Regions from separate parts of the Desulfomicrobium apsheronum genome, predicted to be linked through region 1. Evidence: predicted binding sites of a transcription regulator. Region 1 holds the regulator's gene; each other region holds the start of a gene.
The links. The regulator sigma-54, encoded in region 1, starts transcription at its own class of promoters, with help from an activator protein. The targets are predictions, from matches to a motif close to CTGGCACGGNNNNTGCTT.
Positions count from the first base shown of each region.

Region 2: a site for sigma-54 is predicted at 5,559-5,576, ahead of BMZ40_RS06470 (VgrG-related protein). Genes of this name have one in related genera too.
Region 3: a site for sigma-54 is predicted at 4,818-4,835, ahead of flgB (flagellar basal body rod protein FlgB). Genes of this name have one in related genera too.

Region 1 covers NZ_FORX01000006.1:82,747-90,640, forward strand. Annotated here, with positions in the region: gene BMZ40_RS08175 (PTS sugar transporter subunit IIA) at 1-238, opposite strand, end outside; gene hpf (ribosome hibernation-promoting factor, HPF/YfiA family) at 242-784, opposite strand; gene rpoN (RNA polymerase factor sigma-54) at 855-2,282, opposite strand; gene lptB (LPS export ABC transporter ATP-binding protein) at 2,389-3,111, opposite strand; gene BMZ40_RS08195 (LptA/OstA family protein) at 3,108-3,620, opposite strand; gene lptC (LPS export ABC transporter periplasmic protein LptC) at 3,636-4,172, opposite strand; gene BMZ40_RS08205 (KdsC family phosphatase) at 4,169-4,693, opposite strand; gene kdsA (3-deoxy-8-phosphooctulonate synthase) at 4,683-5,489, opposite strand; gene BMZ40_RS08215 (CTP synthase) at 5,494-7,134, opposite strand; gene BMZ40_RS08220 (phosphoribosylformylglycinamidine synthase subunit PurQ) at 7,455-7,894, shown strand, end outside.
Region 2 covers NZ_FORX01000004.1:200,251-208,144, reverse strand. Annotated here, with positions in the region: gene BMZ40_RS06495 (hypothetical protein) at 1-547, shown strand, start outside; gene BMZ40_RS06490 (KamA family radical SAM protein) at 867-2,102, shown strand; gene BMZ40_RS06485 (D-alanine--D-alanine ligase family protein) at 2,087-3,085, shown strand; gene BMZ40_RS06480 (D-alanine--D-alanine ligase family protein) at 3,082-4,104, shown strand; gene BMZ40_RS06475 (GNAT family N-acetyltransferase) at 4,097-4,600, shown strand; gene BMZ40_RS06470 (VgrG-related protein) at 4,602-5,507, opposite strand; gene BMZ40_RS06465 (acyltransferase family protein) at 5,721-6,758, shown strand; gene BMZ40_RS06460 (hybrid sensor histidine kinase/response regulator) at 6,937-7,894, shown strand, end outside.
Region 3 covers NZ_FORX01000003.1:287,230-295,123, reverse strand. Annotated here, with positions in the region: gene BMZ40_RS05495 (FliI/YscN family ATPase) at 1-188, opposite strand, end outside; gene BMZ40_RS05490 (FliH/SctL family protein) at 185-883, opposite strand; gene fliG (flagellar motor switch protein FliG) at 876-1,886, opposite strand; gene fliF (flagellar basal-body MS-ring/collar protein FliF) at 1,887-3,494, opposite strand; gene fliE (flagellar hook-basal body complex protein FliE) at 3,519-3,842, opposite strand; gene flgC (flagellar basal body rod protein FlgC) at 3,898-4,335, opposite strand; gene flgB (flagellar basal body rod protein FlgB) at 4,335-4,745, opposite strand; gene BMZ40_RS05460 (tetratricopeptide repeat protein) at 4,998-5,555, shown strand; gene BMZ40_RS05455 (IMP cyclohydrolase) at 5,685-6,278, shown strand; gene hflX (GTPase HflX) at 6,322-7,894, shown strand, end outside.

The sequences.
Region 1 (7,894 bases):
CAATGACCAGAACCTGATCGATGCTGTCCAGCTTGCCATGAGGGATGGCGATGCCGTCTCCGATGCCGGTGGTCCCGAGCATTTCCCGGTCCATGAGGACCTGGGTCACGCGCTTGGGGTCAAGATCGGGGTATTTGGTCGACAGCGTCGAAACGAGTTCGGCCAGGACCTCGGTTTTGGTCCTGGCCGAGAGGTCGGAGATGATCAAATCCTTGTCCAGGTATTCAGCAAGCTTCATTCCCTATACCCCGGGGTCGATCAAACCGAAATCGCCGGTTTTGCGTCGGTAAATGACATTGATCCTTTCGCTTTCGGCGTTGAGGAATACGAGGAATTCGTTGTCCGAGCTTTCAAGCTGCAGCGCTGCTTCTTCAACGATCATGGGCTTGGGCGAGAAGTCATCGGTTTTTTGGATGACGGGCTTGCGCCTGGTGTCCGCGTCGTCGTCAAAACTCGCGGCGTCCATGCGGGGGCTGTCGCTGCCGCCCTTGCGTCGGCTCTTGTCCTTATCGCGGGTCTTGCGCATCTGGGCTTCAAGCTTGTCCCAGACGAGGTCGACGGTGGAGTACATGTCCTCGCTGTCTTCGCGGGCGGAGATATGCACGTTCTTTCCAGTCAGCACTATATCGGCGACATGCCGGAATTTCTCCACTTCGAGATTGACCTGCAGCTCAGCGTCGGGGGTGCCGGCCATGAATTTGGCGAGCTTGCCGAAGCGGTCCTTGGCGTATTTGCGCAGATGGTCGGAAGGATCGAAGTTTTTGAAATTGAAGGTAATCCTCATGGAAGCCTCCTCGATTGTTGAGGGTCAGCCCTTTTTGCCGTCCGAAAGGGGCGGCCCAAAGGGCGGGATATCAAAAAACCTGTTTTCGCTTTGATGAGGAATCGATCCCCAGCACCGCGCGATATTTGGCCACTGTTCGCCGGGCGATGTTCACATCCAGCCGTTCCTTCAGCACCGAAGCGATTTTTTCATCGCTGTAGGGGTGCTTCGGGTCTTCCTCGCTGACCATTTTCTTTATGATGGCCTTGACCGATTCGGATCCGACCTGGGTTCCATCATCCATTTCCAGCGCGGAATTGAAGAAAAATTTCAGTTCCATGATGCCGTGCGGGGTGGCCACGTATTTGTTCGTGGTGATCCGGCTGACCGTGGACTCGTGCATTTCGATGTCATCGGCTACATCCTTGAGGATGAGCGGTTTGAGCTTGGTCACCCCGTGTTCAAAAAAGCCCCGCTGAAACCTGACAATGCTTTCAACCACTTTATATAATGTTCTTTGCCTTTGGTGCAAGCTCTTCATGAGCCACATGGCGGAGCGCATCTTGTCGTGCAGATATTCACGGTCCGGGCCTTTGACGGCCAGGTGCATGTCGTCCATGTAGTACGGGCTGAGCTGCAACTTGGGCAGGCCGTCGTCGTTCATGACGATGACGAAATCCCCTTCGTATTCGTACACGAAAACATCCGGGCTGACATATATGGTGCTCTCGCTGCCGTAACTGGCGCCCGGCATGGGGTCCAGGGACTGGATTATGTCCAGATAGGCCTTGAGATCCTCCATCTGGATCTTGAACTTGCGCAGGAGCGGTTTGTAGCGGCGCTTTTCGATGTCTTCGAGATGTTCCCCCACCAGGGAGATCAGGATGGGATCGTCCTGGCCCAGCATTTCCAGCTGGATGAGCAGGCATTCCCGAGGAGAGCGCGCGGCCACGCCCACGGGATCGAAGCGCTGCAGACGATGCAGCATGGACTCCACCAGGGCCAGGGGAGAGAGCGTCTCGGAGGCGATGTCCTCGGCGGTGCTCATCAGGTAGCCCTGGGAATCGAGGTTGCCGATGATGGCCTCGCCGATCATCTCCTCTTCTTCGGTGATGTTGGACAGACAGAGCTGCCACAGCAGATGACCATCCAGGGAAGGCTTGCCCGAGAGCCTGGCCTCGTAGGACATCATCTCCTCAAGGGCCTCGGTCTCCTTGAACTGCACTTGCTTGGCGGTGCTTGAAAAATCGCCGAGGTAGTTTTCCCAGTCCGCGTTGCGCATCAGCTCCGCGTCTTCGTAGGAAGTTTCCGGGCGTGTTTCTGCCGGAGCCTGGATTTCGTGCTCTTCTGAAATTTCCTTGACCCCCTCCTCAAGCATGGGGTTCTCAAGCAACTCCTGCTGAACGGCTTCGAGAAGCTCGAATCTGGAGAGCTGAAGCAGCTTGATGGCCTGCTGCAGCTGCGGTGTCATGACCAGCTGCTGCGTCAGCTTGAGGTTTTGTCGGAGTTCAAGGCCCATAATTGATTTGGTTTCACCGTGTCAGAGGATTGCAGGCTAAAAAACTACCCAGTAACGAATCTGCCATAAAGCTTAGGTCCTGGCAATCCTTGGAAAATCGTGTCCGCTAGAGGCTGAATCCTTCACCGAGGTAAACCTTGCGCGCACCCGGGTCGGCGACGATCTCTTCCGGGCTGCCGTTCAGGATGATGCGGCCGTCGTGGACAAGGTACGCACGGTCGCAGATCTGGAGCGTTTCGCGAACATTGTGGTCGGAGATGAGCACGCCGATGTTCTTGTCGCGAAGGTCCCGGATGATGGCCTGGATGTCGTCCACGGCCAGGGGATCGATGCCGGCGAAGGGTTCGTCCAGGAGGATGAATTTTGGATTCTGGATCAGGGCGCGGGCAATTTCCAGCCTGCGGCGTTCTCCGCCGGACAGAAAGGCGGCCAGCTGTCCTTCAAGGCGGGTGATCCCCAGTTCATCGAGCAGCCTGTCCGCCGTGTGCTTTTGCTCGTCGCGTGAGAATCCCGAATATTCGAGAATCAGTTGCAGGTTCTGACGCACGGTCAGTTTGCGAAAGATTGAGCTTTCCTGCGGCAGGTAGCTCATGCCCGCGCGGGCCCTTTTGTGCAGGGGCCAGCGGGTTATGTCCTGGCCGTCCAGGAGGACCTGTCCCCGCGTGGGCCGCACGATGCCCGCGAGCATGTAGAAGGTGGTCGTCTTGCCTGCCCCGTTGGGCCCCAGGACGCCAACCACTTCGCCCTGGCTCACGTCAAGCTCGATGTCGTGCACGACATCCCTGGCTCCGTAACGCTTGGCCAGATTCTGACCGGTCAGGGTGGTCACTGCCCAAGCCCCTGGTTGCCGGCGGGAGTGTTGAAGATGGCCTCGACCCGTCCCTTGCCGCCCAGGACCTCGCTGCGGTTTTCCTTGATGTAGAGCTTTATGACCTCGCCTTGGATCTTGTTGGCGCCTTCCATGAGCATGGGGCTGTCTTCCATGGTCAGTAGGTCCTTGTCGGCTTCGTAGGTGGCCTTTCCGCAGGTGCCGGTGCGGCCCTTGTCCGCTTTTATGCGCACGTTGCCCTTGGCGATGATTTTCTTGATGGCTCCCTGCTCGTCAGGCACGCTCTGGGTGGCGTTCTTGGCGCCATCCTTTTTTTCCAGCAGCACGGTCAGCGTGTCGGACCAGAGCTGGATGTCCTGACGAATGACATACACGGAGCCGGTGAAAATCACTTGGTCCCCTTTCTGGGTGTAGGTCATGGTGTCGGAAGTGATCTTGACCGGGACGGTCTCGGCCGCCCAGAGAGGCGTCGCACAGGCGAGGAAGAGAAGAATTATGAGTGAACGCATTTGGTAACCCGCTTGTCAGTTCATGATGACCTGGACGTTGCCTTGGGCCAGGAAGTCCCCTGTGTCCAGAAAATATGTCAGGGTGTCCGAGCGGCCCTGCATGGATTCGCCAGTCAGTTCAACCGTGCCGCCGAGCACGAGTGTGCGGTTTTGTCCTGTGTAGTCAAGGGTCTCGGAGCGCATCTCGTATTGGCCCTGGGTGCCGTTGACCCCATCCCACATTCTGGCCCGGTCCTCTTTTTGCCAGACCTGCCCCCTGGGCGCCCGAACTTCGATGGGTTCCCCGCCTTCTTCGCCCCAATAGACGATGATCGGGGCGGCGAGCGTCAGTTCATCGCCGTTTTCGGAGTAGTCGGCGCCGGTGGCGCTCAGGTTCCAGAGCTTCTTGCCGTCCTTGCCCTGGCTCAGGTTTACGCCTTTGAGGCTCAGGTCCACATCCAGATTCCGGATCGACGGATTGTCCAGACGCTCGGGCCAGAGCAGGCGTTTGCCGAGCATCGCGATTCCGGCCAGAACGACAAGGGCCAAAAGCCCGACCAACAGTCGCTTCATTCCCGGACCCAGTCCTGCCAAAGGGCTTCGAGTTTGCCCTGGGCGCGCAGGATGAAATCTATGGCTTCGCGCACGGCACCCTGGCCTCCCATGGATCTGGTGGTCCAGGCCGCGAGTTTCAATATCTCGGGGCGGGCGTTGGGGACGGCGATGGGCAGCCCGACCAGGGACATAGGCGCCGCATCGACCCAGTCGTCACCGACATAGGCCATCTGCGCCAAGGGGATGCCCGTCTCTTCGGAAATCCGGCGCAGGATCGGGGCCTTGCGGTGATGGCCGGGATAGTAATGGCTGATGCCAAGCTCCGTGACCCGCCTGCGCACTGCCGGGGAATCAAGGCCGGTGATGACCGCGAATTCGATGCCGGCCTGCGGGGCCATCTTGATGGCCAGTCCGTCCTGGACGTTGAAGCGTTTCATCACGCAGCCTGATTCGTCATAATAGAGGCCGCCGTCGGTGAGCACCCCGTCCACGTCCAGGATGATCAGACGCACGTCCCGGGCGAGGAGTTCAGCATTCATTTGGGATGCTCCAGATGGCCGCCAGCTCCGAGAGAAGGGTGCGTGCCTTGGCCAGGGGCCAGGAATTGGGGCCGTCGCAGAGGGCCTTGTCCGGGTCCGGATGGATCTCCATGAAGAGGCCCTGGCAGCCGCAGGCCACGGCAGCCCGGGCCAGCGGCGGCACGAACTCGCGCTGGCCGCCGGAGGACGTGCCCTGTCCGCCGGGCAGTTGCACGGAGTGGGTGGCGTCGAAGATCACGGGGCAGCCGAACTGCTTCATGATGACCAGGGAGCGAAAATCCACGACCAGATTGTTGTAGCCGAACATGGATCCGCGCTCGGTCAGCCAGATGCGCTCGAATCCTTCGGAGCGGATTTTTTCCACCGGTCCCTGCATGTCCCAGGGTGCCATGAACTGTCCTTTCTTGATGTTCACGATGCGCTCGGTGCGCGCGGCGGCGAGCAGCAGATCGGTCTGGCGGCAAAGGAAGGCAGGAATCTGAAGCACGTCGGCCACCTCGGCCACCAGGGATGCCTGGCGCGGCTCGTGGATGTCCGTGATCACGGGCAGCCCGGTGCGGCTCTTGATCTGGGCCAGCCAATCGAGCCCCATGTCCAGCCCTGGTCCGCGGAAGCTCGCTCCGGCCGTGCGGTTGGCCTTGTCATAGGAACTCTTGAAGATGAGCGGCAGATTCAGATCGCGCGCGATGGCCTGCAATTCGACGGCCACGGTCATGGCCATGTCCAGGCTTTCGAGCACGCAGGGTCCGGCGATGAGAAAGGGGCGGCCGGCGACCAGGGTGGAGCAGTCAATCATGTTGTTACTCGGCTTTCTTGTTGGCCACGGCCGCGCGAATGAATTCGCGGAACAGCGGATGTGGCTGCATGGGGGTGGAGGTGAATTCCGGATGGAACTGGCAACCCAGGAACCACGGATGATCCTTGATTTCCACTATTTCAACCAGGCTCTTGTCCGGGGACAGGCCGCTGATGGTCAGCCCTGCTTCCTCGAAACGGCTCTGGTAGGCGCTGTTGAATTCGTAGCGGTGGCGATGACGTTCCGAAACCTCGACCGCGCCGTAGGCTTCAAAGGCGCGGGTGTCTTTCTCGATCACGCAGGGGTAGGCGCCAAGACGCATGGTTCCGCCTTTTTCACTCGTCATGTCGCGGCGTTGCACGCACTTCTTGCGGAAATCGAACCACTCCTTCATCAGATAGATGACCGGATCCGGAGTGGTCAGGTCGAACTCCTCGGAGTTGGCCTTGGTCAGGCCCATGACGCTTCTGGCGTACTCGATGACCGCGCACTGCATGCCAAGGCAGATGCCGAAGAAGGGGGTCCTGTTTTCGCGGGCATGGGTGATGGCCGCGATCTTGCCTTCTACGCCGCGGATGCCGAAGCCGCCGGGAACGAGGATGCCGTCGGCCTCGGCGAGGGTCTCGGCCACGTTTTCGGCGGTGATTTCCTCGGAATTGACGTACAGGAAGCGGATGGCCGCGTTGTTGGCCACGCCGCCATGGGTCAGGGCCTCATGCAGGCTCTTGTAGGCTTCCTTCAAGTCCACGTACTTGCCGACGATGGCAATGGTGACCTCTGACGTTGGATGGTGCAGGTTGTAGACGAGATTCTTCCATTCCTGCAGGTCCGGATTCTTGGCGGCCAGTCGCAGGAGAATGGCGATTTTCTGGTCAACACCTTCATTATAAAGGGTCAGGGGCAGTTCGTAGATGTGGTTTACGTCTATGGCGGTGAAGACCGCGTCCTGGTCCACGTTGCAGAACAATGAAATTTTGCGTTTGATGTCGTCGCCAAGGTCCACTTCGGAGCGGCAGAGGATGATGTCCGGCTGGATGCCAAGGCTGCGCAGTTCCTTGACGGAATGCTGGGTGGGCTTGGTTTTGAGCTCGCCGGCGGTCTTGATGTAGGGCACCAGCGTGAGGTGGATGTAGAGGACGTTGTCCTTGCCGAGGTCGGCCCGCAACTGGCGGATGGCTTCCAGGAAGGGCAGGCCCTCGATGTCGCCCACGGTGCCGCCAATCTCGACCAGGGTCACGTCCAGGTCGTCGCTGGCCAGGCTCAGGATGGACGACTTGATCTCGTCGGTGATGTGCGGGATGACTTGGACCGTGCCGCCCAGGTAGTCGCCGCGACGTTCCTTGGTGATGACGGTATTGTAGATGCGCCCGGACGTGTAGTTGTTGCGCTGACTCAAGTGGGTGCCGAGGTAGCGCTCGTAGTGCCCAAGGTCCAGATCCGTTTCGGCTCCGTCGTCGGTGACGTAGACTTCGCCGTGCTGGAAGGGGTTCATGGTGCCCGGGTCGACGTTGATGTACGGGTCAAGCTTCTGGATGGATACCCGAAGCCCCCGCGCTTTTAGAAGAGCCGCGATGGATGCGGCGGCCAGTCCTTTACCCAGAGAGGACAATACCCCGCCGGTCACAAAAATGAATTTGGTGTTCATCGCTGCCTCGCTCACCTGAATATTTCTTCGGTCTGAATCCGCGCTTGGCGCGGCCAGACATGGTCCACAAAACAAATGGGCCACCTGTCGGCAGCCCGAAAATTGACATCCGTATGTCCGCTGGAACATTTGGCAGCGGACTTCCTGCTTGTCAAGCGGCCCCTGGTGTCCTGCAAACACCTTGGGTTCAATAGCAGAAAGAACGCCGAGTGCAAACAGTCGGAAAGGGCGATTTTCAGGCTTGCGCCTGTTTTGCTTGGACTGTAATGGGCTTGGGTACTTAATCAAACAGCTCGGCTACGGCCGATTTTGGAGGGGTGATGGCTCAGGTCAAAACATTGGTAATTACCGGCTACGGTACGAATTGCGAGCGGGAATGCGCCTTTGCGGCGGATCAGGCTGGTTCGGACCAGACCACCATCGCTTATTTTTCCGATCTGACGGCGGACAAGATCACCTTGACCGACTACAATTTTCTGATCCTGCCCGGAGGTTTTCTCGACGGCGACGATCTCGGCTCGGCCCAGGCCGCAGCGTTGCGCTGGCGGCACATGCTGACCAAGAGCGGCAAGTCCCTCATGGAGGAGCTTAAGCGCTTCCTTGACGCGGGCGGCCTCATCCTTGGCATCTGCAACGGCTTTCAGTTGCTGGTCAAGCTGGGTCTTCTTCCCGCTCTTGATGGCGCCTACTTCACCCGCCAGGTCTCGCTCAGCCACAACGATTCGGCCAAGTACGAGGACCGCTGGGTGACGCTGAAGAT
Region 2 (7,894 bases), on a different contig from region 1:
CCGGGACGAAATCGAGCAGCTGTTCCTGCGCCTGGAACGCTCCCTGCCCATGGAGGAGGTGCGCGGCTACGTGCATGCGGTGTTCAATCTGCAACGCCATTTCACCTCCCCGGCGGCCCGGACCATGCCCGAAGCCCTGGACCCGACCGGTCTTGACGAGGCCTTCATGCATGAATTCTGCGCCCTGTGGGACGATGCGGACTTTGCTTTCGGCCTTGGCACCGGCGCTCGGACGTATCTGCGGCGTTATGCGTGTCTGCATTTTGATTTCGATTTCGCCGCGTCGGCAGGCTTCGAGCGTATCTTTCACGATTTCATGAACGATTTTCGCCGTCCCCGTCCCCGCCCGAGAACCGTCGCCCCGGAACGGGTGCGCGAACTCTTCGGCATGGACATGGCCGAGATCAGGAGCATGACCAGGCGCGAGTTTGCGCGCATCTTTCGCAAGAAGGCCATGTCCATGCACCCGGACAAGGGCGGGGATCATGACGCCTTTGTGGAACTGCTCGAAACCTACAAGCGCATCGTGTCCTCGAAGCCCGAATAGGGCCTTTTGATCACCCCTGCCTCGTTCGTACTGAACCCTTCTGAACCACTGGATTTTTTCCCTCCTCCAAGTCCCTGCGGGCCTCTTGGAAATATTTTTGAAAATTTCAAAAATTTTGCGCCGTCATGGGCATAAGTCTGATGACAAGAAAATGGGAAAGGCATATGAGCCGTCGCATCAGGGAACATGCGTCTTTTTTCGCTGTTTAAAGAGGATGCGCATGGATGATTTTCGCTGATTTTATGTTTTTATTTCAATATATTGTCGATGATTGGCGCGTTTTCATTTTTTGAATAATTTTACGTGCGCAGAGGAAACCATGGACGTTGTCGAATTAGTCGCGGCAGAGCCTTCCGAAATCGACCAGGAGCTGGCCGAACCCCCCTCATTATCTTCCCTTCCCGAAGACCTGGAGCTTGGCCTCTGGGCGCATCGCAAGAAATTCATGAGCACGCATTTTCCCGGTGCCGTGCAGAAAGACTGGGACAGCTGGCGCTGGCAGCTGAAGAACCGTGTCACCTCCGTGGAGGCCATGGCGCGGATTCTTGGCGTGCCCGCCCCGGTCTTCGAAAAGACCAGGCGGCAACTGCCCGCGGCCGCCACGCCCTATTACCTGTGGGTCGCCTCCCGCAGCGAGTCCGTGCGACGCTGCATCCTGCCTGATGTGCGTGAAACGCTGAGTCTGCCTTTCGAGACTCCGGACCCGCTCGGCGAGGAAGGGCACAGCCCGGTTCCCGGCATTGTCCATCGCTATCCGGACAGGGTGCTGTTTCTGGTCACGGAGTTCTGCTCGACCTATTGCCGCTATTGCACGCGCTCCCGGCTGGTGGGCAAGGTCGGGCACCGCTCGGACATGCGCAGCTGGCAGGCCGCCCTCGACTATATTCGTGAACATGACGAGGTGCGCGACGTGCTGCTCTCCGGGGGCGATCCGCTGACCCTGCCGGACATGAAGATCGAGTGGCTGCTGTCCCAACTGCGCGCCATTCCACATGTGGAGATCATCCGCATCGGCTCCAAGGTTCCGGCCGTGCTTCCCCAGCGCATCACGTCCAAGCTGGTGCGCATGCTGCGCCGCTATCATCCGCTGTTCATCAGCCTGCACTTCACGCATCCCGACGAGATGACGCCGGACACAGCCCAGGCCTGCAACCGGCTGGCCGACGGCGGCATCCCCCTCGGGAGCCAGACAGTGCTGCTATCCGGCGTCAACGACGACGCGCCGACCATGAAGCGGCTCATGCACGGGCTGATCCGCAATCGCGTCCGGCCCTACTACCTGTACCAGTGCGACCCGATTCCCGGATCGAGCCATTTCCGGACTCCGGTGGAGACGGGGCTGACCATCATCCGGAATCTGCGCGGGCACACTTCGGGCTACTGCATCCCGACCTATGTCATCGATGCTCCCGGCGGCGGTGGCAAGGTGCCGCTGCAACCGGACTATTTTCAGGGCCGGGACGAGCAGGGCATCGTGCTGCGCAACTATGAAAACCGTGTTTTCCATTACCCCGATCAGCTTTGCCCGCAGGAGGGATCATGCTCGTTGGCATGACCTACGATCTGCAGCAGGACTACCTGGCGGCCGGATACGACAGGGACGAGGTGGCGGAACTGGACAGTCCCGTCACCGTCGAGGCCGTCAGAGGTGCGCTCTTGTCCCAGGGGCACGACGTGGAGCTGATCGGCGGGGCCGGCCCGCTGGTGCGCGCCCTGGCGGGCGGGCGGCGCTGGGACATGGTCTTCAATTTCGCCGAGGGCATGCTCGGATTGGCCCGCGAGGCCCAGGTTCCGGCCCTGCTGGATGCGTGGGACATTCCCTACACCTTCTCCGGGCCCGAAGTGCTGGCCCTGTCCCTGCACAAGGGCTGGACCAACGCGGTGCTGCGGGCGCACGACGTGCCCACGGCCGATTTCAGGATCGTGAACAGCATGGACGAGGTGGAAAAAATCGATCTGCCCTTTCCGCTCTTTGTCAAACCCGTAGCCGAAGGGTCCAGCAAGGGGGTGAGCGACAAGTCCCTGGTCAGGGACCGGCAGGCATTGCGCGAGATCTGCGACCATGTCCTGCGCACGTATCGTCAGCCCGCCCTGGTCGAGACGTTTCTTCCGGGCCGGGAATTCACCGTGGGCATTTTGGGCAGCGGCCGGGAGTGCAGGGTGCTCGGGGTCATGGAGGTGCTCGCCACCGCCCGGGGCGACGCGTGCGCCTACACCTACGCCAACAAGCAGGAATGGCGCGAGCGGGCGCTCTACGAACTGGCCACCGACGGCCCGGCTCGGCAGGCCGCCGAGGTGGCCCGCGCGGCATGGCAGGCCCTTGGATGCCTGGACGCCGGGCGTGTCGACGTGCGTCTGGACGAGCGGGGCGAGGCTCGGTTCATCGAGGTCAATCCGTTGGCGGGCCTCAATCCGGAGAGTTCCGACCTGCCCATTCTCTGCGGCAAGATCGGGCTGGAGTATGCCGAACTCATCAGGGGCATCATGGATTCCGCCATGCGCAGAGCCGAAAACAGGGCTCAAAGGAAACGCACGTGAGCCCTTTGCATGTGGCCGTGGTGCGCGAGAGCGTTCCTGACGCCGCTTCCCCCGACGCCCTCGACACGGTGCTGCAGGCCCGAAGCGTGCGCGAGAGCCTGGCCCGTTGCGGCTGGCGGACCTCGGAGCATGTCCTGGGTTCCGATCCCTCGGCGCTTGAGGCCGCTCTGGCGCACCGCAGGCCCGATGTGGTCTTCAATCTGGTCGAGTCCTGTCATGGGGTGTCCAGCCTCGCATGCCTGGCGCCGGCCCTGTTTCGCAAGGCCGGGCTTGTCTATACCGGGGCGGACGAGGGCAGCATGAGCCTGGCAGGCGACAAGGCCCTGGCCCGGCGGCTCATGCATGCGGCCGGGCTGCCCGTGCCTTGCGGTGCGACGCTCGGGGAATTGCAGCGGGGCGTTTTCCCCGGGCCGGGCAGATACATCGTCAAGGCGCGTTTCGAGGATGCTTCCCTCGGCCTTGGCCCGGACTGCGTCGTCGAGGTGCGTGCGCGCGAAGAGCTGCTGACGGTCATGAAGGAACTGGCTCCGCGCATGGGCGGAGATTGCGTGGCCGAAGGCTATGTTAGCGGCCGGGAGTTCAACCTGGCCCTGCTGGCGGAGCAGGGCGGGAAGGTCCGCGCGCTGCCCCTGGCGGAGATGGTCTTCGATGCGGCGACGCCGGGTCCGGCCATCCTGCACTATGCGGCCAAATGGGAGCAGGACAGTGCGGATTACGCCGCTTCGTCGCGCAGCTTCGATCTTGCCGGGGATGAGTCCCTGGTCCGTGAGATGACGCGGATCGGCGTTTCCTGCTGGGAACTTTTCAGTCTGGCCGGGTACGCACGCATCGACTTTCGTGTTGGCGACGGCGGCCTGGTACGCATCATCGACGTCAATCCGAATCCGTGCATTTCCCCGGACGCGGGCTTTGTGGCCGCGGCCAGGCAGGCCGGGCTGGACCATGCCGCGCTGGTCCGGGACATCGTCCTCGATGCCCTGGAGAGGGCGGGCCGGGGGGAGAAGACCTGCCGTGCATGAGATTTTCTTTCGTGATCAGGTACGCGCCGAAGACCAGCACGCCGTGCGCGAAATAGTGACCTCCACGACATTTTTCTCGGCTTCCGAGGTGGATGTGGCCGAGGAGCTGGTGGCCGAGCGTCTGGCCAAAGGAGAGGAGAGCGGATATTTTTTCGTGTTCGCCGAGATCCCTGGGCGTGGCCCCCTGGGCTATGCGTGTTATGGCCCCACGCCGTGCACCGAGAGCACCCATGATCTGTACTGGATCGCGGTGCATGAAGAGATGCGCGGTCAGGGGCTGGGCAGGAAACTGCTGGCGGAAGTGGAGGCGCGGTTGCGCAGGGGCAAGGGAGGCAAGCTCATCGCCGAGACGTCGTCACGGGAACAGTACGCGCCGACGCAAAGGTTCTATCTGTCCTGCGGTTTCAGCCTGGAGGCCCGCATTCGCGATTACTATGCCCCGGGTGAGGACATCCTCTATTTTACAAAAAATATCGGGCCCTTGAGGCAGGAATGAGCTAGGCCACGGACTGTTTGTCGCCACTTAGCATGGCCAGGACCATTTCCTTTTCCACGTTCATGCGGTTTTTCACGCTGGCCTGCACGCTGGCCGTGGAGGAGCCGAATTGTGATTTACGGTTGTCGTAGACCTTGTCGATGAGTTTTTGCGCGAACTGGTGCTCAGGCTGTTCCGTGCCGATGGCTTTGATGGCCCGTCCGAAGATCCTGGCCGCTCCGCCGGCTCCATGCTGAACCGCCGTGCTCCAAAGCGCTTCGCGGGCTGCGGCTGGCATGGTGTCCATGTCCACGCCGGTTCGTGCCAAAATCTTGTCACGAGCGGGGGCGTAATGGGTGGCCTCGATGAAATCCCGTTGCAGCGCGCCGAATTTATCCGGGTCTTCGGCCGCGATTTCACGCCAGACTTCCGGCATGCGTCCACCGGTCGAGCCCGTGTCCGCAGGTCCGGCGGCCTTGAGTTTCGAGGCCCAGCCGGGCTCCTTGTCACGCAGGAATGTGATGAAGTCTTTCATGGTGCCGGGCTTGGACGCGATCTGGTAGGTTCCGTAGGATGTGCCGCCGTTTCTGTCATGGCCGATGGCGTTCACGCCCGATGTTCCGGACTCGAAGGTCGCGGACAGGGAGCCTATCGGGCTCTGTCCACGGGAACTGCGCGCCGAGCCTGTCCCAGCGTCCGAGGAGGACTGCTGCTTCATGATGGCGGCCAGTCCGTGCAGGGCATCCCGCATGAGGGAGTTTTCCATGGAGGAGCCGCCAAGGTTCGCGCTCAATTCGTTTATGTCTTTGGTTCCCAGGGCCTGACGCATGTGGCTTTGAAATCCGTCCTCCAGCGCAGTCTTGTGGCTCCTGCGTTCGGGCTTGGTCCCCATGAGGGTCATCAGTTGGATGGGATCAAGAAGGCTCATGTAACGTCTCCATGTCAAAATCGTGTCGCTATCGGTGCTTCAGGGCAATCTTAGCAGATTTTGGGCCAGACCCGGGCAGGTCCGGCATGGCGCGGGCGGAGCGTTTTTTCGGGCGGGATGCCGGGAATTTTTTTCTGGTTTGCCGGATGTGGTTGACTTGGTCCTGATCGCGGCGGTTCGCCTGTCGTCAACTTCTTTCTTTGGATAATAAGCATGCATCTGAGATCTTTTGAGTATTTTCGAGCGGTTGCGATTGTTCTGATTGTAATTGGCCATTGCTACGGCATCGCCGGATGGGTGATCGACAGTTTTGGGGAGCGGGTGGTGGCCAATATGATTTCGGGTGGGACATCCCTTTTCGTTTTCATTTCAGGATTTCTTTTTCATCATGTTTTCTATCCAAAATTTGTTTATCGCAAATTTTTGGAAAAGAAATTCAAGAATGTGTACGTACCATATCTCATTTTGTCCGTTCTGCCCATTATCTGGGCTTTGGTCATAAAAGCGCCATTTCCGGATTTTTATTTTGGTCCTGAACCTACTTTCTACGATCAGATTGTCCGCCCAACGCTTCTGTACTACTGGTATGGAGGTGTCATGGTTTATTGGTATATTCCTTTCATCATGGCCATGTTTATAATATCCCCTTTGTTCATTTGGTTTATAAGAATAGATCTGCGTAAAAAAATATATATAATATCAATTCTTTCTTTGATATCAATTTTTATGCATAGACCTGTAAATAATTGGTCCATAGTTCAGTCTGTTGTATATTTTTCTCCTGTTTACATGTTCGGTATTTTATGTTCGATGGAAAGAGATTTCATATATGAAAAATTTAAAGGAAAGGATTTCAACCTGTTAGGATGTGCAATTTTTTTGGCCGTGGTGCAGGCTGTTTTTTTTGATGCGTGTGGAAATTTGCAGAAAAAACCTTTTGAATTCAATTGGATCGATATAGCTTTTGTACAGAAGCAGATATTGTGTGTCTATTTCATGGTCTTTTTGCATAAATATGAACATATTGATAGCACGTTACTAAAAACACTTGCGGCCTCAAGTTTTGCCATTTATTTTCTGCATGGCTGGATCATTTATCTCATTTCAACGGTTCAGTCATATTACAGGCCATATTACGGGCTGCATCTTTTGCCCATCCTGTCGCCGCTTGTCATCTGGGCTTCCTACGCAGTGGCCAAGCGGGTCAAAAAGAAATTTCCCAACAAGAGCCGCATGCTCATCGGCTGGTAGCGTTCAGCCGTTTGTCCTCCTCGCGATGACGCCGGAATCCGTGTTCCGGCGCCGTCACGATCGCGCGGATGAAGCCTTCCCGCTTCAACCGATTCCTTCCCTTTTCTTCGCCAGCGCGCTATGGATGGCTCAATAAGCCCCGGAATGCATCCGTCTTTCGGGGCTTGGGAGTACGCTCATGCGGCTGGCTTTTTTTCAATCCCTGCGGGCCATGCTTTTCGGCCTGGTGCTTCTGTCAGTGCTTCCGGCGCTGGGGATCATTTTGTTCAATGGACTCCAGAGCCGCGACGACGCGTTTCGCCACGCCGAGGAAGAGTTGATCCGGATAGTCACGGCCATGGCCGGTGTGCAGCACAGGACCTCCGAGGTGACCCGGCAGACTCTTTCGACCCTGTCGGTCATGGATCGGGTTCAAAACCAGGATGTCGCTGGCTGCATGGCGATCTTCAAGAGAATTCTGCTCCACAACCCCCTTTATACCAACATCGCCCTGACTGACCCACGAGGGGAGGTGCTGGCATCGGCCGTGCCCATGTCCTTCGGCAGTCTTGCGGACCGCAAGCATTTCAGGGACGCCATGCGCACCAGGGATTTTTCCCCGGGAGAATATATCGTTTCCAGGGGAACCTCGATTCCGTCCTTTGCGTTTGCCTATCCCCTCCTGGATGGACTGGGGCAGGTTAAAGGGGTTCTCACCGTGGCTCTCGATCTGACGCGGCTTCATTCATTTTTTGTCGAGCAGCATCTGCCTGACGATTCCTATATTGGCATTGCCGACCATGAGGGCAGACGCATCTTCAGGTCCGTCGTCGATGAATCTTTTCCCCTGGGCGAATTCGTCAGCCCTGTAGCCTCGGCGAAATCAAAGCAGGGCGGGGGCAGCGGGGTTTTTGTCAGCAAGGGTTCCGACGGACTCAGTCGCATGAACGCGTTTTACAAGATCAGACACGCTCCTGGGGCGGAACCGTACATGACCATCTTTGTCGGAGTGCCCGAGGCTTCCATAGGCGCCGACGCCCACAAAGCAATGGCGACGGGCCTTCTTTTGTCTGCCTGCGCGGCCCTGCTGGCCCTGGTCATGGCCTGGGTCGCGGAGAGGGCCTTTTTCATGCCCAGAATCAACGCGCTGGTCATGG
Region 3 (7,894 bases), on a different contig from region 1:
CCGACCACTTCGGCGTTGATGACCTGCTTGCCGCTATCCCCCGGCAGAAGCTGGCAGACCGAGCCAAGCGGGGCCTTTATGCCGCGACCCTCGGCCACGAGCCCCACGACCTTGGTCACCTTGCCGTAGGCTTGCGCAGGTTGCAGTCCGGCCAAGAGATGCAGGGTGCCGTCAAGATCGGCTGTCATGAATTTTCCACGTATCCGTCAAGAATGGCGCGGACCTGTTCAAACCGGGCGGCAATGGAATTGTCCACCAGGCCGTCGCCGCTCTCGATGCGCACGCCGCCGGGAGCAAGTTCGGGGCTGGCGCAGATGCGCAGTTCCGGGAGGTCGGAACGCTTTTCCCTGGTCTGGTCGGCCAGGGATTTGGCCAGTTCGAGGTCTTCTGCGCAAACATGCACGGTTATGCAGGTCTTGGCCTGGAGCTGCGAGACGGCCTCCTCGAAGAGGGTGTTCAAGACCTGTTCGCGTTGCTCGTCGAGCATGACGCCCAGGGTCTTTTCAAAGGCGAGGCGCAGGATCTGAAAGAGGCTTTGCTTGTGCTCGGAGTAGATGCGTTCCTTCTCGGCGACCATCGCCGCCTGGATCGTGTCCATGAAGGAGCAGACTTTCGCGGTTTCCGCCTGTGCCATGGAGTTGGCCTGCTCTTGTCCGGCGGCAAAGCCTTCGGTCTGGGCGCGGGAACGAATCTGCTCGGCTTCGGCCAGAGCCTGGGCCAGAATATCCTTGGCCATTTGCTGGGCGCGCTGGCGTACCTGTTCCATATAGTGGTCCTCGGTCTCCGTGTTCCAAGTCAGGGTGGGCGGGCGATTGAGCCCGACGCCGTCGCGGCTGTGCAAGCCATAAATGACCCTGCACGGGTTTTGCGCGTGCTCAGACAAGGACTTCGCCTCCGCTGCCGGCGATGACGATGCGGCCTTCGGCCTCCAGGCGTCTTACCTGCTTGACGATGTTCTGCTGCGCGGCCTCGACCTCGGACAGCTTGACCGGCCCCATGATCTCCAGATCCTCGCGGATCATGTTGCCCGCGCGTTCGGACAGGTTCTTGAAGAACTTCTCGCGCAGTTCCTCCGGCGCGGTCTTCAGGGACATGGTCAGGTCCTCGTTGCTGATTTCCTTCAATACCTCGCGGATACCGCGATCGTCGATCTTGGTGATGTCCTCGAAGACAAACATGAGCTGCTTGATCTCTTCGGCCAGCTGCGCGCTTTCTTCCTCGATGTCGGCCATGATCTCCTCTTCCGTGGCCCGGTCGATGGCGTTGAGGATTTCCGCCACGGAATTGACGCCGCCGACCTTGCGGCCTTCCTTGCCGCCGATGGCAATGAGCTGGCTTTGCAGGACCCGATCGACCTCGACCAGCATTTCCTCGGCAACGGCTTCGAGCTTGGCCAGGCGGATGAGTACCTCGGCCCGCACTCCGGGGGCCATGTTCTGCAAAAGATTCCCCGCGCTGTCGGACGGGAGGTGCCCAAGGATCAGCGCCAGGGTCTGGGGATGCTCGTTGCGCAGGATCTGGGCCAGAATCTTGGGGCTGACGTTGCCAAGCTCCTTGAAGGGCACGGGTCCGGAATCGAAATCAAGCTCGTCAAGGATGTAGCGTGCCGTGTCGGAATCAAGGTTCGAGGAGATCATCTTGCGCACCTGCTCGGGGCCGCCGTAGAGCATCTCCTTGCCGATGGTCATGGCCTGGTTGAACTCCTTGAGCACTTCCTCGGCCTGTTCTTTGTTTACGGTGTCGAGTTTGGCCATGGCCCGTGACACGGCCGTGATCTCGGCGCGTTCGAATTTCTTGAAGACCTCGGAGGCAAACGCGTCGCCAAGGGCCAGGATGAGGATGGCCGTCTTCTGCGGCCCGGTCAGTTTTCCAGTAGGTGCTGCCACTTATGCTTCTCCCTGAGTCATCCATTGGCGCATGATCATGACGGCCTGATCCATGTTCTGTTCGACAAGCTGCTGTGCGAGGTGCTTGGCGTTTTCGATGCGTTTGACAGCGTCCACGGCCGCCATGTCCTCTTCGTTCAATCCTTCGGTCAGGGCCATGAGCTCCTGGGCCGCGCCCAGTTCGTCGGACGTCTGCACCGTGGGATTTTCGACCTTCGGGCGGATCAGGGCCAGAACCACGGGCCGCGCCACGAAGAGCAGGAACAGAAGGATTATGAGTGTGTTCAGGAGCGGCTTGCCCAGGAGCTGGAAGTAGCGCGAGGCAACATCCAGAAGCGGGGCCTGTTCGGCTCCCATGGGCTCGCCAAAGGAGATCGAGGAGACCTCGATGGCATCGCCGCGAGTGTCGTCAAAGCCGACGGCGCGCTGGCTGAGCTGGCGGATTTGTTCCATCTGCGCGGCATTGAGCGGCTCGAAGGCGAACGTCCCGTCCTGCTGCTGAGTGTACTTGCCGTCGACGAGAACGGCAACGCTTAAACGCTTGATGCTCCCGACCTGGGAGATGATCTGTTGCTCTTCCTTGTTGATGTCGAAATTCGTGGTGGAGGAAGTGCGGGTGCTTTCCTGCGCCGTACCGGAGGCCATGCCGTCGTTCTCGCCCTGGTAATTGGGATCGGGGGTGCCGCCGTCGACATTGGCCGAACCCTTGCTTTCCTCCTCGCTCCTGACCTCGCTTCTGACAACGGCGGACTTGGGATCAAAAATTTCCTTGCGGATGGTCGTGCGATCAAAGTCGAGGTCGGCATTGACCCTTGCGATGACACGTCCGGGGCCGACAATGGGCACCAGGAGCTGTTCGATGCGCTGTTCCAGACTGCGCTGCATGCTCATCTGGTATTCGAGCTGGGTCGAGCTCAGGCCCGTGAAGTCCGTGTCTGTCTTGGGTTCGTAGAGGATCTTGCCCCGGCTGTCGGCCAGGGTGATGTGTTCGGTGGTCATGCCCTCGACGCTGGTGGAGACGAGGTTGACGATGGCCTGCACCTGCTGCGCTCCGAGGCTGCGCCCGCCCTTGAGCTTGAGCATGATGGCTGCGGAGGGCGGGGCCTGTTCCTCTACGAAGAGGCTCTTGTTGGGCAGCACCAGGTGCACGCGGGCGCTCTCCACCTCGGACAGCTCGGAGATGGTGCGGGACAGCTCGCCCTGGAGGGCCCGCTGGTAGTTGATGCCCTGCACGAAGTTGGTTTGCCCGATCTTGTTTTCGTCAAAAAGCTCGAAGCCGATGCCCTGACCATGCAGGGAGCCTTCGCCGGCAAGTTTGAGCCGCGCTTCGTAGACCATGTCCCCCGGCACCATGATGGTGGTTCCGGAATCGGTGATGCGGTAGGCGATTTTTTCCTTTTGCAGGTAGCTCACCACGCTGGACGCGTCTTCCTGGTACAGATTGCTGTACAGGACCCTGTAGTCGACCTTGTTCATCCAGAAGATCATGGCGAAGAACGCGATCAGGAGCGAGACCAGCAATCCTCCGAGGAGGATGCGCTGGGCCAGGGATTTATCGGTCCAGAAGTCCGTGGCCTTGGCCAGGGTGCTTTGCAGAAAGGGGGGCATGGTGAATCCTCGCGTGTATTAGAATCAGAACTGGATGCGCATTATTTCCTGATAAGCCTGCATGACCTTGTTGCGGACGGCGGAGGTCATGTCCATGGCCAGTCCGGCCTTTTGCAGGGTGATCATGAGCTCATGCACGTTCTGGTTTTTGCCAGAGACAAAATCCTGGATCATGAGCGATTTTTCCCCCTGCATTTCATTGACCTTGGCCAGGGACTCTTCGATGGTCTCGGCAAAGGACTGGGTTGCTTCCTTGGTGGACGTGTTCTTGGCGTCAATGCTTTTGGGGTTGCTCAAAAGCTCGCTTGCCGCCGAATAGGCCTTGATGGCCAAGGGTGATACCGCCATGGAATGTCTCCTTGTCTGTGTCTGCTACTTTATCCGGTCCGGGTCATGGTCCGGGCTAACGTCCGATTTCAAGGGCTTTGGAAAACATGCTCTTGGACGTGGTGATGGTCGAAACGTTGGCCTCGTAGGCGCGCATGGCCGAGAGCATGTTGGTCATCTCCTCCACCACGTTGATGTCCGGATAGCTGACGTAGCCTTCCTCATCAGCGTCCGGGTGCCCCGGTTCGTAGACCTGCTTGAGCGGTCGCCTGTCGTTCTGGACGGATTCGACCCGCACTCCCTTGACATCCTGGTCCAGGGCCGAGTTCATGGCCTTGGAGAAGGGGCTCTGTACGTCGGTTTCCTTAAAAACGACTTCCTTGCGGCGGTACGGTCCGCCGTCCGCGGTTCTGGTCGTCTTGGCGTTGGCCAGGTTCATGGAGATGACGTTCAAATGGGTGCGTTCGGCCTTGAGCGCGGACGCCCCGACATCGATGGCGGTCATGAAGTCCATTATTTGCCTCCGTCAGCGATGGTTTGTTTCAGTCCGGTGAGGCTTTTCTGCATCACCGTCGCAAGCGTATTATAAAGGAGGTTGTTCTTGGCCATGGCGGCCATCTCCTTGTCCAGGTCCACGTTGTCCACGCCCTGCACCACTCGCGGCGTCAAGGATTTGGTCACGGTGGCCTCGGCGGTATCGGCGGCGAAAGCGAGAGGAAAGTGGTCCGGATGCGTGCGGGCCACGGCTCCGGTTTCGGAAAGACCGAGGGCGGCCTGCAGGTCTTTTTCAAACTCCAGGGTGCGGGCCTTGTAGCCGGGCGTGTTGATGTTCGCCAGGTTGGTGCTGACGATGTTTTGACGCTGGAGCTGAAAATCCATGACCTTGGCCGTCAGATCAATGTGATCGGGAAACAAGCTTTTCATTCGATAACCCCTTGTCATACCGGCGTTTGTTATTCATCTTGAGACAGAGCCGGGATGCTGACGAGGTCTGGTTTGCAATGACCATTCCAGATTGCGCAGAAGGCAATATGATATTTAAAATCATCATGTTGTCAGATGAGAGGCGTGTTCGGGGAGAAGTTTTGCTGAGTGGCGAAAGGAGTGGCACCAAAGTTGCTAAGCCGTTGGCAGACAGTCAACGCATACTAGATTTGCCGACAAGGAGGAGGAACCATGAGTTCACATCTGGATTATGAAATCAACAAGGAACTTGGCGAATGTTATCTTTTCATGGGTGAATTGGACAAGGCCGAGAGTTATTACCAGAAAGCCGCAAGCAGCAACGGCGTCCACCCGGATCCGTATCTGGGCCTGGCGACCATTGCGGTGCAGCGCGGGGATCTTGATCAGGCCTTGACCATGTATCAAAAGGCCGACGATATCGCATCCTCGGACAAGTCCATTGCCGGGATAGCGCTCATCAGCGCCCAGCAGGGTCAGGAAGACAAGGCGTTCGAGCTGTATCAGAAGGCCCTTGGGGTCAATCCTGAAAACATTGTCGCTCTTTTCGGGCTGGTTCAGGTTTCGCATGTGCTCGGGCGCACTGCAGAAGCCATCGCCCCCCTTGAGCTGCATCTGGAAATCAATCCGGGCAAGAGCGAAGTCCGCTATGCCTTGAGCGGTTGCCTTGTGTCCTGCGGCCGCAAGGACGAGGCCAAGGCGCATCTGCATCGGCTTTTGGAGATGGACCCCGGCAACGCGTCGGCGAGTGAACTTCTGGCCCAGCTTTAGAACGTTTCCGTTCCCCTCCCTCAAGGCAGGCCGAATCCCGGTAATCCGGGATTCGGCCTGCCTGTGTTATTGCATATTGCGATCAAAGGTGGCAGTGCACGGCGAACATTCTTTTGAGAGGGGGACACCATGAACATGTTGCCGATTCGCCGGGCCATCCTGAGCGTCACAGATAAATCAGGCCTTGATGACTTTGCCCGTTTTCTGCAAGAGCAGGGCGTGGAGCTCGTTTCCACCGGGGGCACCCGCAAGAAGCTCGTCCAGGCGGGCCTCAAAGTCCGTTCCGTCAGCGACGTGACCGGTTTTCCGGAGATCCTGGGCGGTCGGGTCAAGACCCTGCACCCCCACGTGCATGCCGGAATCCTGGCCGACAAGGACGATTCCACCCATATGCAGACCCTGAAGGACCTGCGGCTGTCTCCCTTCGACCTGATCTGCGTCAATCTCTACAATTTTGCCGAAGCCGTGCGCCAGACCCTGGAAGACAAGCAGGCCGTGGAACAGATCGACATCGGCGGACCGACCATGCTGCGCGCTTCGGCCAAGAACTTTCATTCCGTGGCCGTCATTCCTGATCCGTCCTACTATGCCGAATGCATGCAGGAGATGAAGAGCAACGGCGGTTCCCTGTCTCTGGACTTCCGCAAGCGCATGGCCGTGGCGACCTTTGCCCTGACCTCGGAATACGACCGCATGATCACCGAGTACCTGAGCCGCTCCTGACGGAGCGGCCCGGCCGGCCCACACCGGCCACGGAGAGAACACCATAGCATCAAAACCTCTCGGCAACCTGACCGGCCTCAAACCCAGCCAGATCACGGCCATTTCCCGTCTCTACAACAGACGCTTTCCCGACCAGGGCGGGTTCACCCCCGACCAGGCCCGGGAGCTGGCCATCCTGAGCCGGGGCGTCAGCCGTCAGATCGGCGTGCTCATAAACCGCAAGGGCGTGCCGGTCATGGTGCTGGTCGGAGAGCAGGACGGCATCCTGATCCCCGAGCTTTCACGTCATCGTCAGGCCGACTCCCGGCTGTCCGGCCTGCGCCTCCTGCACACCCATCTCGATTCGTCCCTGCTGACCCAGGAAGATCTCATGGACATGGTCTTTTTGCGTCTGGACGCGATCAGCGTGCTGACGGTGTCTTCCGACGGGGCGCCCAGGACCTGCCAGATCGCTCACATCCTGCCGCCCAACACTGACGAGCTGCCCTATCAGGTCCACCCGGCCATGATCTGGGATGATGTGGATTTCGATTTCGGGGCAAGCGTCAAGGCCCTGGAAGACGAGCTTGCACGCACGGGCCAAAGCGTGGCCGCCACGGCCCGCGAGGGCTCGGCCATACTGGTCAGCGTGGCTTCCGAGTCCAGGGGAGCGCAGGAACGGTCGCTGGCGGAACTGGCGGAGCTGGCGGACACGGCCGGACTTGAAGTGGTGGGGCAGGTCGTGCAGCGGGTGACCCGGGTCAATCCCAAGCTGATCCTTGGCCGGGGCAAGCTTGCCGAACTCGAAGTGCTGGCCTTGCAGAAGAATGCCGCGACCCTGGTCTTCGATCAGGAACTGACGCCCACGCAGCAGCGCAACCTGAGCCAGATCACCGAGCGCAAGGTTCTGGACCGCACTCAGCTCATCCTCGACATTTTCGCGCAGCACGCCCAGACCCGCGAAGGAAAGCTGCAGGTCGAGATGGCCCAGCTCAAGTACATGATGCCGCGCCTGGTGGGGCAGAACCGGGCCCTCAGTCGGCTGGCCGGCGGCATCGGCGGACGCGGTCCGGGCGAGTCGCGCCTGGAGATGGATCGCCGCAAGATCCGCGAGCGCATCGCCCAGATCAAGACGGAGCTTGGCAGCGTGCGTAAGCACCGCAAGTCCACGCGCAGCCGCCGCGACAAGGCGGGGCTGCCCATCGTTTCGCTGGTCGGGTACACCAACGCGGGCAAGTCGACACTCCTGAACACCCTGACCAAGAGCGTGGTCCTGGCCGAGAACAAGCTTTTCGCCACGCTCGATCCCACCAGCCGCCGGTTGCGCTTTCCCGAGGACCGGGAAATCATCCTGACCGACACCGTGGGCTTCATCCGTCACCTTCCGGCCGACCTGCGTGAAGCCTTCATGGCCACCCTGGAGGAGCTTGAGAGCGCGGACGTGCTGGTGCATGTGGCCGACGCCTCCCATCCGGAGATGGACGCCCAGATCGAAGCGGTGGAGTCCATCCTGCGCGACCTCTCCATCGACGGCATTCCACGCATCCTCGCCCTGAACAAGACGGACCGCATAAGCGAAGAGACCCGCCAGACCCTGCGCTTCGTCCATCCCGACGCAGTCTTCATCTCCGCCCTCG